Regions from separate parts of the Mycobacterium terrae genome, predicted to be linked through region 2. Evidence: riboswitches for the same ligand, from Rfam matches in the RefSeq annotation. Region 2 holds a riboswitch; the other holds the start of a gene.
The links. A riboswitch is a leader RNA that binds a small molecule or an ion and turns the genes downstream of it on or off. The one in region 2 is predicted to bind cobalamin.
Positions count from the first base shown of each region.

Region 1 (8,172 bases), 2.2 Mb from region 2:
TGGAGTTGCCGGCGTGGATCACGCCGTCCTCTTTGAACGCCGGCTTGAGTTGGGCCATCTTCTCGATGGTGGTGCCGCGGCGGATGCCCTCGTCGGCGCTGATCACGTTGCCCTCGGCGTCCTTGATCCCGACGATCTCGTCGGTGAACGCGCCGGAATCCTGGGCGGCGGCGGCCTTTTCATGCGATGCCAGGGCGAACTCGTCCAGCGCGGTGCGGTCCAGGCCCCACTTCTCGGCCATCATCTCCGCGCCGGTCCCCTGGTTGGGGGTCTGGGTGTAGCGGGCGCGGAACGCCTCGGGGTAGGGGTGTCCGCCGTTGGCCAGTGACGCGCCCATCGGGGTGCGCGACATCGACTCGACGCCCCCGGCGACCACGACGTCGTAGTGCCCGGCGACCACACCGGCGGCGGCGAAGTGCACCGACTGCTGGCTGGAGCCGCACTGGCGGTCAACCGTCACCCCGGGCACCGACTCGGGCCAGCCCGCGGTCAGCAGCGCGGTCCGGCCGATGTCCAGGGCCTGCTCACCGGCCTGCATGACACAGCCCCAGATCACGTCGTCGACCAGGGCCGGGTCCACCCCGGCGCGGCCGACCAGCCCGTTGAGTACCTGGGCGGACAGTTCGGCCGGGTGCACCCCGGACAGTCCGCCGTTGCGCTTGCCGATCGGCGAACGCACCGCTTCTACGATTACTGCTTCGGCCATGGCTGCTCTCCTTCATCAACGAGGGTCCCTTGATGACGATTGTCAACCAACCCACTGATGGCACCCGCGGGCGGGGTCTCCGGCGGCCCCTGGTCAGCCGACCGGATCGAACTCCAGGTGCAGATCCTGCAGGCCCCGCATGATGAACGTCGGCTCGACGTTGTAGCGGCGCGCCTCGCGCGGGCCGTGTCTGACGGCGCAGATCCTGATATCGGCCATCCGGTCGCTGGCTCGCGCCGAGGGCAGGATCTCGCTGAACCGCATCCTGGACGCCGGGCTGCTCGGGCTTGCTGGCGCAAGGGGACCCGCAGCCGGCGCCGATCACCCTCGGTGGCCGGCAGCGGGTAGCGTCGAATCCATGGCGCGCATAGTGATCGTCGGCGGTCACGGCCAGGTCGCCCTGCTGCTCAGTCCCCTTCTCGCCGAGCGCGGCGACCAGGTGACATCGATATTCCGCAACCCCGATCACAGCGAAGAGGTGGCGGTGACCGGGGCGATCCCGGTGGTTGCCGACATCGAGCAACTCGACACCGCCGCGCTGGCCGAACTGGTGGCCGGCCATGACGCGGTGGTGTTCTCCGCCGGCGCCGGTGGCGGCAACCCGGCGCGCACCTACGCGGTGGACCGCGATGCGGCGATCCGGGTGATCGATGCCGCGCGCCAGGCCGGGGTGCGCCGGTTCGTGATGGTTTCCTACTTCGGCGCCGGCCCCGGACACGGTGTGCCCGAAGGCGACCCGTTCTTTCCCTACGCCCAGGCCAAGGCTGCCGCCGACGCCTACCTGCGGGCCACCGACCTGGACTGGACGGTGCTGGGGCCGAGCCGGCTCACCGTGGAGCAGGCCACCGGCCGTATCGAGACGGGCGCTGCGGCGGAGAAGTCTGCCGGAAAGGGAACGGTGTCGCGGGGCAACGTCGCACAGGTGATCGCGGCCTGCCTCACCGACGACGCGACGATTCGCCGCACCATCGATTTCAACGACGGCCAGACGCTCATCCCGGAAGCACTTCACACCGCCTGACCAGGTAGTCTTGGTGCTGCAGCTGGTTTGCCAATACCGCCGCATGGTGGTGTGGGCGTCGAGCGTGACGCGGGTTTGGCTAGTTTTCCGCGGAGCGCGAGAGGGAACCCGGTGAGAATCCGGGACTGTCCCGCAGCGGTATGCAGGAACGACCGCCGTCAATGGCACTGGTCATGAGTGTGTGACTGGGAAGCGACGGCCATTAGGAGCACCTTCCGGTGCGTGCCTGCGAGTCCGAAGACCTGCCAGCTGTGCTGGGTGCGCCGCGCCCAGCGGATCATCGCCTCGCGGAATGGGCGTCTGGTTTTGAGGGTTGTAGTGCGTTGAACGCACGGGACCGGATCGACTGGGCGGCCGCCGGCGGTGACCCACCCTCGCCGATTGAAGGATCAAATCGTGACCGCTCAACCCTTTACCGCCACCGTTCTCGGTTCCCCACGGATCGGTCCGCGCCGCGAACTCAAGCGCGCCACCGAAAGTTACTGGGCCGGCCGGATCGACCAAGACCAGCTGCAGAATGTCGCGGCCGGCCTGCGCCGCGACACCTGGGCGCAGTTGGCCGACGCCGGTCTGGACTCGATACCGGTGAACACGTTCTCCTACTACGACCAGATGCTGGACACCGCAGTACTGCTCGGTGCGCTCCCAAAGCGGGTGGCCGGTGTCACCGACGAACTGGATCGCTACTTCGCCGCGGCCCGGGGCAACGCCGACATCGCCCCACTGGAGATGACGAAGTGGTTCGACACCAACTACCACTACATCGTTCCCGAGATCGGCCCGGACACCACGTTCACGCTGAACCCGGCCAAGGTGCTCTCCGAGCTGGCCGAGGCCAAGCAGCAGGGTGTCAACGCTCGCCCAGTGCTCATCGGCCCGATCACGTTCCTACTGTTGAGCAAGGCCGTCGACGGTGGACCGGCTCCGATCTTCCGGCTCGACGAGTTGACCGACATCTACGCCGAACTGCTGGGCACGCTGGCCGAGGCCGGTGCCGAGTGGGTCCAGATCGACGAACCGGTGCTGGTGACCGACATCGCCGCCGACGCGCCCGCGCTGGCCGAGCAGGTCTACACCCGCCTCGGCGGGCTGAGCAACCGGCCGTCGATCTTCGTGGCGACCTACTTCGGCGACCCGGGCGCGGCGCTGCCGGCCCTGGCCCGCACCCCGGTGGAGGCCATCGGCGTCGATCTGGTCTACGGCCCGAATACCAAGATCGCCTCAGTGCCGGAGCTGGCCTCCAAGACCCTGGTCGCCGGTGTCGTCGACGGGCGCAACATCTGGCGCACCGACCTGCAGGCCGCGCTGGCCAAGCTGGCGTCGTTGCTCGGAAGTGCGGCGGCTATCGCAGTATCCACCTCCTGCTCGACACTGCACGTGCCCTATTCGCTGGAGCCCGAGACCGGCCTGGACGACGCGTTGCGCAGCTGGTTGGCGTTCGGTGCAGAGAAGGTGGCCGAGGTGGCCACCCTGGCCCGCGCCCTGCGTGAGGGCCGCGAAGCGGTGGCCGATGAGATCGCCGCGTCCAACGCCGCGGTCGCCTCGCGCAAGTCCGACTCGCGGCTGAACAACGCCGACGTCCGCGGCCGGATCGCCACGATCGCCGCATCCGGTGCGCAGCGGGGCAGTGCCGAGGCCCGCCGGGCGGCCCAGGCGGAGCGGTTGCATCTGCCGCCGCTGCCGACCACCACCATCGGGTCGTTCCCGCAGACGGTCGACATCCGCAAGGCCCGGGCGGCGCTGGTCGCCGGCGAGATCGACGAGGCGGAGTACACCCGGCGGATGAAGGCCGAGATCGCCGACGTCATCACGCTGCAGGAGCAGCTCGGCCTCGATGTGTTGGTACACGGCGAGCCGGAGCGCAACGACATGGTGCAGTACTTCGCCGAGCAGCTGGAGGGTTTCTTCGCCACCGCCAACGGGTGGGTGCAGTCCTACGGCAGCCGGTGCGTGCGCCCGCCGGTGTTGTTCGGTGACGTCTTCCGTCCCTCCCCGATGACGGTCGACTGGGCCACCTACGCCCAGTCGTTGACCGACAAGCCGGTCAAGGGCATGCTCACCGGTCCGGTGACCATCCTGGCGTGGTCATTCGTCCGCGACGACCAGCCGCTGGCCGACACCGCCAACCAGGTGGCGCTGGCCATCCGCGACGAGACGGTGGACCTGGAGAAGGCCGGTATCGCGGTGATCCAGGTCGACGAGCCGGCGCTGCGCGAGCTGCTGCCACTGCGCAAGGCCGACCAAAAGGCCTACCTGGACTGGGCGGTCGGCGCGTTCCGGCTGTCGACCTCCGGGGTGAGCGACGCGACCCAGATCCACACCCACCTGTGCTACTCGGAGTTCGGCGAGGTGATCAATGCGATCGCCGATCTGGACGCCGATGTGACCTCCATCGAGGCGGCGCGCTCGCACATGGAGGTGCTCGACGACCTCAACGCGGTCGGGTTCTCCAACGGGGTGGGGCCGGGTGTCTACGACATCCACTCACCACGGGTGCCGAGCACCGACGAGATGGCCGCATCACTGCGTGAGGCGCTCGACGCCGTTCCGGCGCAACGCCTCTGGGTGAATCCGGACTGCGGCCTGAAGACCCGCAAGACCGACGAGGTGACCGCCTCGCTGGCCAACCTGGTCGCCGCCGCGAAGAAGGCCCGCGCCGGGGTGTAGTTCCTCGCCGCCAGCAGACGCAGAATCGCACGCAAACAGCCTTCGCGGTGCGATTCTGCGTCTGCTCGCCGGGCTAACGGACCCGCCGGGCCAGGTACTCCTGCTTGAGTTCCCAGTCCGCGCCGCCCCGGCTGCGTTCGTCGCGCCAGCGAAACGAGTCCGGGCCGATGTCTCGAAAGCTCCACCGGATGGCAGAGCCGTCGGGCAACGTGCCGTCCTGCACGATTCCGGCCGCATCGGCCCGGCCCAGTTGGTGCAGCCGAAGCCCCAATTGTGGTTCGATCCATTGGATGTGCCAGCCGTCGACGGCCGGATCGTAAACCCGCAGTGTCGTCCCGTGAAAGAGACCTTCAGCGTGCCAGACGTCCTGGACAGCCCGCCCCTCAAGCACCCAGTCGGCGACCATCCAGCCGGTGACGCTGCGGACACCGTCGTCGCCGTACCAGGTGATGTCGAGGTCCCACCGGCCGCCCACCAGCCATCCGTAGAGGGCTATCGCTTCGCCGTACTGTGCGGTGGGCCCGGCGGCGATCAAAGCTTGTGCCAGTGAACTCATTTCAGGCCGCCACGATGTCGAACTCGTTGCCCTCGGGGTCGGCCAACGTGCTCCACCGGTAGCCGGCGTCGGCGTGGTCGGCCAGCCGGGCAGCGCCGAGTTGCCGGGCGTGGTCGACCGCGGCGGCCAGATCCGGCGCGACGAGGTCGAGGTGCATTCGGTTCTTGACCCGCTTGTTCTCGGGTACCTGCACGAACGTCAGGTACGGCGGCGTCCCGCCGGCCATCCCGATCGAAGCGAATTCCGCAGTGGCGCCGTCGTCGAGCGGACGGGCCAGCAGTTGCGACCAGAACCGGGCCAGCTTGTCCGCGTCGGCGCAGTCGAATGTGATGGTGTGCAGCATGATCTCCATGGGTGAACTCCTTTGCCGTAGCTAGGTTTTGGTGCGGAAGATCGGCCAGCACACCTCGGTGCGGTGCGCTGCCTCGTCGTCGGTGTCGTAGCCGGACACCAGGTAGTACTCGCGGATGTGCCCGTCGACGCCCAGTTCGCGTTCGGCAACGTGGGTGCCCAGCGCGGCATAGGTGCGATCGAGCTCGCTGAATGCCCCGCGGTGCACCGCCACCGCCAGTTCGGCGGCGGGAATCTGCAGGGCCTGCACTCTGCGGCCGCTCGGCATGAGGTTCACCGGCCGGAAAGCGATCACCTCGCCCCGGCCCGCTTCGAAGAACTCCGCCGAGTACAACACACCGCGTACGCCCGGGGCGCCGTCGGCGATGGCGGCGTCAAGGTCGGCGAATGCCTGTGTCCACCACTGCTCGACATCGTCCATTGCGACCTCATCGACGATCGCCGCAGACGGTGTCGCCGGCACCGACCGGTAACTCACCTCGATCGCCCCGGAGGGCTCTTCGAGCAATGACCGCAACGACGCGACGCTGGACCGGGTCTGGCTCAGCCGGTCTTCCAGCCGTTGCAAATGAGCCACGATGGCCCGATTGCGGTCGGTGACATGCTCGGCGCCGACCACGTCGGTCAGCTCGTCCAGCGGCATCCCCAGATCCCGCAACCGGCGGATGACCTGGGCGATCGGCAGCTGCTCGGGGCTGTAGTAGCGGTATCCCGAGGACGGATCGACCCGCACCGGGGCCAGCAGGCCGCGTTCGTGATACAGCCGCAACGCCTTGACGGTCAGATAGGTCATCCGGGCGAAATCCCCGATCGGCAGCAACGTCGTCACACCGTCGAGTCTGGAGTCTCCCCCAGGGGCAGAGTCAACACATCGGTGCAACTAACCTCGACGGATGGACTTCACCACGATCCGCCACGAGGTCACCGACGGCATTCTCACCGTGTATCTGAACCGCCCGGACAACCTCAACGCGTTCACCGTGCAGATGGCCGACGAACTGGAACGCACCTTCGTCGAGGTCAACGACGACGACGCGATCCGCGCGGTGATCGTCACCGGTGAGGGCCGGGCGTTCTGCGCGGGAATGGACCTGTCGAGCTCGGGCAACGTGTTCGGCCTCGATGAGACCAAGTCCCCGACACTGGCCAACATGTCCGATCTCGACGACCCGGAACTGGCCCGGGTGCGCGACACCGGGGGGCAGGTGACCCTGGCGATCTACGGCTGCCGCAAGCCGGTGATCGCCGCGGTCAACGGCCCCGCGGTCGGGATCGGCGCCACCATGATGCTGGCGATGGACGCCCGGTTGTTCTCCACCAAGGCGCGGTTCGGTCTGGTGTTCGGCAAGCTGGGCATCACCCCGGAAGCGTGCTCGACCTGGTTCCTGCCCCGGATCGTCGGCATGCCAACGGCGTTGGACCTGCTGTACCGCGCCGACATCCTGGACGCCGAAGCGGCCAAGGCCTGCGGGCTGGCCCAAGCGGTCCACGAGCCGGACGCCCTGCTGGCCGAGGCGCGCGCACTGGCCGACGCCTGGACCAAGGGCCGATCACCGGTGTCGTTCGCGCTGATCCGGCAGATGCTCTACCGCAACTCCGCGCAGCCCGATCCGGTCGAGGCCCACCGGGTGGATTCGCTGGCCATGTTCTACACCAGCATCGGCGACGGAGCCGACGGGGTGCGCGCGTTCCTGGAGAAGCGCGACCCCAGGTTCACCTCCCGGGCATCGCAAATGCCGCCGTTCTACGCCGAGTGGGTCAATCCCGCCTGACCGAGTCGCCCGACTCGACGTAGACCGGCAGATCGTCCTCCCACGGCTGACGAGCCACCATGTCGGCCACCTTGACGTAGCCGCGCTCGAATTCCCCGGTGGCGGCGTCCACCAGCCGGTAGGCCTGCGTCTGCCGGTGGATCGGCTGGGCGTCGAGGATCACCACCCGCACCTCCCCCGGCTCGAAGCCGCAGCGCTGCTGTAGCGCCTCGATCAGCTGCTCGTTGGTCATGTGCCCGTCGCCGAAGTTCCAGCCGACCGCCGTCGAGCAGATCCGCTCACCGTCGGTGAGCGAGTAGTCGTCCTCGTCCTGTCCGGCCATCGCCCGGTGCGCCAGGGTGAACAACGCCCGGCCATGGGTGTTGAAGCCCCGGAACGCGTAACCCATGTAGATCGGGATCTGCGCGGCCTCGGGGCTGCCGTAGAAGCGCTCCAACTGGGCGGCCGGCATGCTGGCGATCGCGACGATCCCGCGGGCGATCTTCTCTTCGGCCGAGGCCTTCAGGCACCACTGCGTGGTGTCCCAGTTGCCGGCGTAGTAACGCATTCCCGGAAGGAAAGACACCTTGTGCGGGAAGAGGTTTCCCAGCACGACGACACCGGCGCTGACCCCGAACAGCAGCGCGACCGGCCACGGGTTGTTCACGTCGGTCAATCCGAGGTCGGCGTGCGCGACGAACAGCGACAGCACGCCGAAGATCATGAACACGTTCCACTCCAGCGGCACCCCCATCGGAATCGCCGCCAGGATGCCCAGGTGGAAGCAGACCATGACGAAGGCCGCGATCGCGGTCGGCCAGCCCCCGTGGGAGAAGAACAGCACCAGCGGTACGCACATCTCGATCGCCGTGCTCAGATGCGCCAACGCCAGCGACGGCCAGCCGGGGCGCAGGTCCTCGGGGAAGCCACGGAAGAAGCGGCGTTTGAGCCAACGCGGCCGGATCAGCGGGTTGTTGCTCATCATCGTCGAGATCACGAACGGGAAGTGCCGGTTGAGTTTCGAGGTCGCGGCACCCATCCAGATCACCATGAAGATCGTCTTGGCCGCGATGATCATGTCGACGCCGCCGAACAGGAACGCCGCCGCCAACGGGGCGTA
Region 1 is NZ_AP022564.1:3,129,220-3,137,391, forward strand. It holds gene G6N23_RS14810 (thiolase family protein) at 1-706, opposite strand, end outside; gene G6N23_RS14815 (hypothetical protein) at 800-970, opposite strand; gene G6N23_RS14820 (SDR family oxidoreductase) at 1,065-1,727, shown strand; cobalamin riboswitch at 1,791-1,991, shown strand; gene metE (5-methyltetrahydropteroyltriglutamate--homocysteine S-methyltransferase) at 2,109-4,394, shown strand; gene G6N23_RS14830 (hypothetical protein) at 4,468-4,950, opposite strand; gene G6N23_RS14835 (VOC family protein) at 4,952-5,302, opposite strand; gene G6N23_RS14840 (MerR family transcriptional regulator) at 5,324-6,130, opposite strand; gene G6N23_RS14845 (crotonase/enoyl-CoA hydratase family protein) at 6,195-7,073, shown strand; gene G6N23_RS14850 (DUF3556 domain-containing protein) at 7,060-8,172, opposite strand, start outside.
Region 1: linked by a shared signal. The riboswitch ahead of metE (5-methyltetrahydropteroyltriglutamate--homocysteine S-methyltransferase) and the one ahead of G6N23_RS04360 (PPE domain-containing protein) in region 2 are both predicted to bind cobalamin.

Region 2 (4,009 bases):
GCCGGGAGAACAGCCATGTGCGCCGACCAGCCGACCATCATCTACACGCTGACCGACGAGGCGCCGCTATTGGCGACGTATTCGTTCCTGCCGATCGTGCAGGCTTTCACCGGGCCCGCGGATATCGACGTCAAGCCCAGCGACATCTCGCTGGGGGCGCGCATCCTGGCCGAGTTCCCCGACTTCCTGACCGAGGAGCAGCGGGTGCCGAACAACCTGGCCGAACTCGGCCGGCTCACCCAGCTGCCCGACACCACGATCATCAAACTGCCCAATATCAGCGCCTCGGTGCCGCAACTGGTCGCCGCCATCAAGGAACTGCAGGGCAAGGGCTTCAACCTGCCGGACTATCCCGAGGACCCGAAGACCGACGACGAGCGCGACATTCACGACCGCTACGCCAAGTGCCTGGGCAGCGCGGTGAATCCTGTTCTGCGGGAGGGTAACTCGGACCGGCGTGCGCCCAAGGCGGTCAAGGAATACGCGCGCAAGCACCCGCACAGCATGGGCGAGTGGTCGCAGGCGTCGCGCACGCATGTGGCCACCATGCGCCACGGTGACTTCTACCACGGCGAGAAGTCGATGACGCTGGACCGCGACCGCGACGTGAAGATGGAACTGAAGACCGAGAGCGGCAAGACGATCGTGCTCAAGGAGAAGGTGTCGCTGCTCGACGGCATGGTCATCGACTCGATGTTCATGAGTGTGCGTGCGCTGCGTGAGTTCTACGAAGAGCAGATGGAGGACGCCCACAAGACCGGCGTGATGTTCTCGCTGCACGTCAAGGCCACCATGATGAAGGTCAGCCACCCCATCGTGTTCGGCCACGCCATCAAGGTCTTCTACAAGGACGCGTTCGCCAAGCACCAGAAGCTCTTCGACGACCTGGGTGTCAACGTCAACAACGGGCTGTCCGACCTGTACAACAAGATCGAGGCGCTGCCGGCCTCGCAGCGCGAGGAGGTCATCGAGGACCTGCACGCCTGCCACGAGCACCGTCCCAAGCTGGCGATGGTCGACTCGGCCAACGGCATCTCGAACTTCCACTCGCCCTCGGATGTGATCGTGGACGCCTCGATGCCCGCGATGATCAGGGCCGGCGGCAAGATGTACGGCGCCGATGGCCGGCCGCGCGACACCAAGGCCGTCAACCCGGAGTCGACGTTCGCCCGGATCTACCAGGAGATGATCAACTTCTGCAAGACTCACGGCCAGTTCGACCCGGCCACCATGGGCACCGTCCCCAACGTCGGGTTGATGGCCCAGCAGGCCGAGGAGTACGGCAGCCACGACAAGACGTTCGAGGTGCCCGAGAGCGGTGTCGCCGACATCGTGGATCTGGCCACCGGTGAGGTGTTGCTGACCCAGAACGTGGAGGCCGGCGATATCTGGCGGTTGTGCACCGTCACCGACGCCGCCATCCGGGACTGGGTGAAGCTGGCCGTGCAGCGGGCGCGGGCCTCGGGCATGACGGCGGTGTTCTGGCTGGACACCGAGCGTCCGCATGAGGCCGAACTGCGCAAGAAGGTCAAGGCCTACCTGTTGGACCACGACACCGAGGGCCTGGAAATCCAGATCATGCCGCAGGTGTGGGCCATGCGCTACACCCTGGAGCGGCTGATCCGCGGCCAGGACACCATCGCGGTGACCGGCAACATCCTGCGCGACTACCTGACCGACCTGTTCCCGATCCTGGAGCTGGGCACCAGCGCCAAGATGCTGTCGATCGTGCCGCTGATGGCCGGCGGCGGAATGTACGAGACGGGCGCGGGAGGTTCGGCGCCCAAGCACGTCAAGCAGCTGGTGGAGGAGAACCACCTGCGCTGGGACTCGCTGGGCGAATTCCTCGCGCTGGCCGCCAGTTTCGACGACCTGGGGGCCAAGACGGGCAACCCGAACGCCAAGATCCTGGGCTCGACCCTCGACGCGGCGATCGGCAAGCTGCTCGACGCCAACAAGAGCCCGTCACGCAAGACCGGTGAGCTGGACAACCGCGGCAGCCAGTTCTTCCTCGCCAAGTACTGGGCGGAGGAACTCGCCGCGCAGACCGAGGTCCCCGAGCTGGCCAAGCAGTTCGTCGCGGTGGCTGAGGCGCTGGAGAAGAACCAGGACGCCATTCTTACCGAACTGACCGTGGTGCAGGGCGAGCCGGTGGACATCGGCGGCTACTACGCGCCGGATCACGACATGACGGCGGCGGTGATGCGGCCCAGCTCGACGCTGAACGCTGTGATCGACGCCAAGGGCTGACACGCAGACCACCGGGTTTTTTCACCGGTGCGGCGGCGCCATGTAACAATGCGCTGGTAAGGCGATGACGATGAGGAAGCCGGTGCGAATCCGGCGCGGTCCCGCCACTGTCATCGGGGAGTGAACCTCACTGCCACGGCCCGTGCGTTTACGAGCTGGAAGGCGAGGGGAGCAGCGATCCGAGAGCCAGGATACTCACGTCGTCGCATCCTGCGATTCGGGGCGGAGTACCCCGAGAGAGCTGGCGAACGTGACCGCGCCGATCTGGATCGCGTCTCCTCCTGAAGTTCATTCGACCTTGCTGTCGGCCGGGCCCGGCCCCGGCCCGCTGTTGGCGTCGGCGGCGGCGTGGAGCTCGCTGAGCACCGAGTACGCCGAGGTCGCCGACGAACTGGCGGCGCTGCTGGGCGCGGTGCAGGCCGGCGCGTGGCAGGGACCCAGCGCCGAGGCGTACGTGGCGGCCAACACGCCGTATCTGGCCTGGCTGGTCCAGGCCGGTGCCATCAGTGCCACGATGGCCGCGCAGCAGCAGACCGCAGCCGCGGCGTACAGCACCGCGTTGGCGGCGATGCCGACGCTGGCCGAGTTGGCGGCCAACCACGCCACCCACGTGGTGCTGGTGGGCACCAACTTCTTCGGCGTCAACACCATCCCGATCGCGCTGAACGAGGCCGACTACGGCCGGATGTGGATCCAGGCCGCCACCGTGATGACCACTTATCAAGCCGTCGCCGGGTCGGCGGTGGCCTCGAGTCCGCAAACGGCCGCGGCGCCGCAGATCGCCAAGGCGGAATCGGCCGATGCCAGCCAACCGCAGCTGCCGCCGGATCGGCAGAACGACATCATGGAGTGGCTGCAGAACAGCGGCTACACCGACTTCTACAACAACGTGCTGCAGCCGATGATCAACGAGCTGGCGGCCAATCCCTACTTTCAGTCGATCTTCGCCGGCTTCGACCCCTGGCTGCCCGTGCTGGGCAACCCGCTGAGTTTCTTCAGCCCGTACAACATCGCGTTCGCGCTGGGCTACCCGATGGACTTCGGATCGTTCGCCGCCTACCTGTCGCAGACGTTCGCGTTCATCGCGGCAGACCTCACCGCGGCGTTCGCCACCGGTAACCCGGGCACCATCGCCTCCACGCTGTTGTTCACCGCCGTGGAGGCGATCGGCACCATCATCACCGACGTGATCGCCCTGCTCAAGACGCTGTTGGAGCAGGCCATCGTGCTGATCCCGGTGATGCTGCCGATGCTGACCGCCGCCCTGGCGCCGCTGGCCGCGGCGCCGCTGGCCGGGCTGGCGGGGCTGTCCGGTCTGGCCGCCCTGCACGCCGTCCCGGTTCCGCTGGCCCCGGTGCCGCCGCCGTTCGCCGGCCTGACCGTGGCGCCCACCCCACCGGTCCCGGCTCCCGCCCCCGCGCCCGCTCCGGCACCTGCACCGGCTCCCGCCCCGGCGCCGGCTGCTCCCGGGGCACCCCCGCCGCCGCCCGCCCCGCCGCTGTCGCCGGGGGACGCACTGTCCGCCATGTACCTGGTCGCCGGCCTGGGTCAGCAGGCCCGCCGGGCGGCGGGCACCAGCGCGCGCCGCCGCAAGGCGCCCGAACCCGACGCCGCCGAGGTTCCCGCGCCGGCGGACACAACCGGAGAGCAGGCCAAGGCCCGTCGGCGCCGGCGCGCGAAGACCGACATGATCGGCCGCGGCTACGAATACATGGACCTGGAGGATCCGGTCATGCCCAGCGGACTCACCGCGTTGGCC
Region 2 is NZ_AP022564.1:899,426-903,434, forward strand. It holds gene G6N23_RS04355 (NADP-dependent isocitrate dehydrogenase) at 16-2,250, shown strand; cobalamin riboswitch at 2,269-2,467, shown strand; gene G6N23_RS04360 (PPE domain-containing protein) at 2,501-4,009, shown strand, end outside.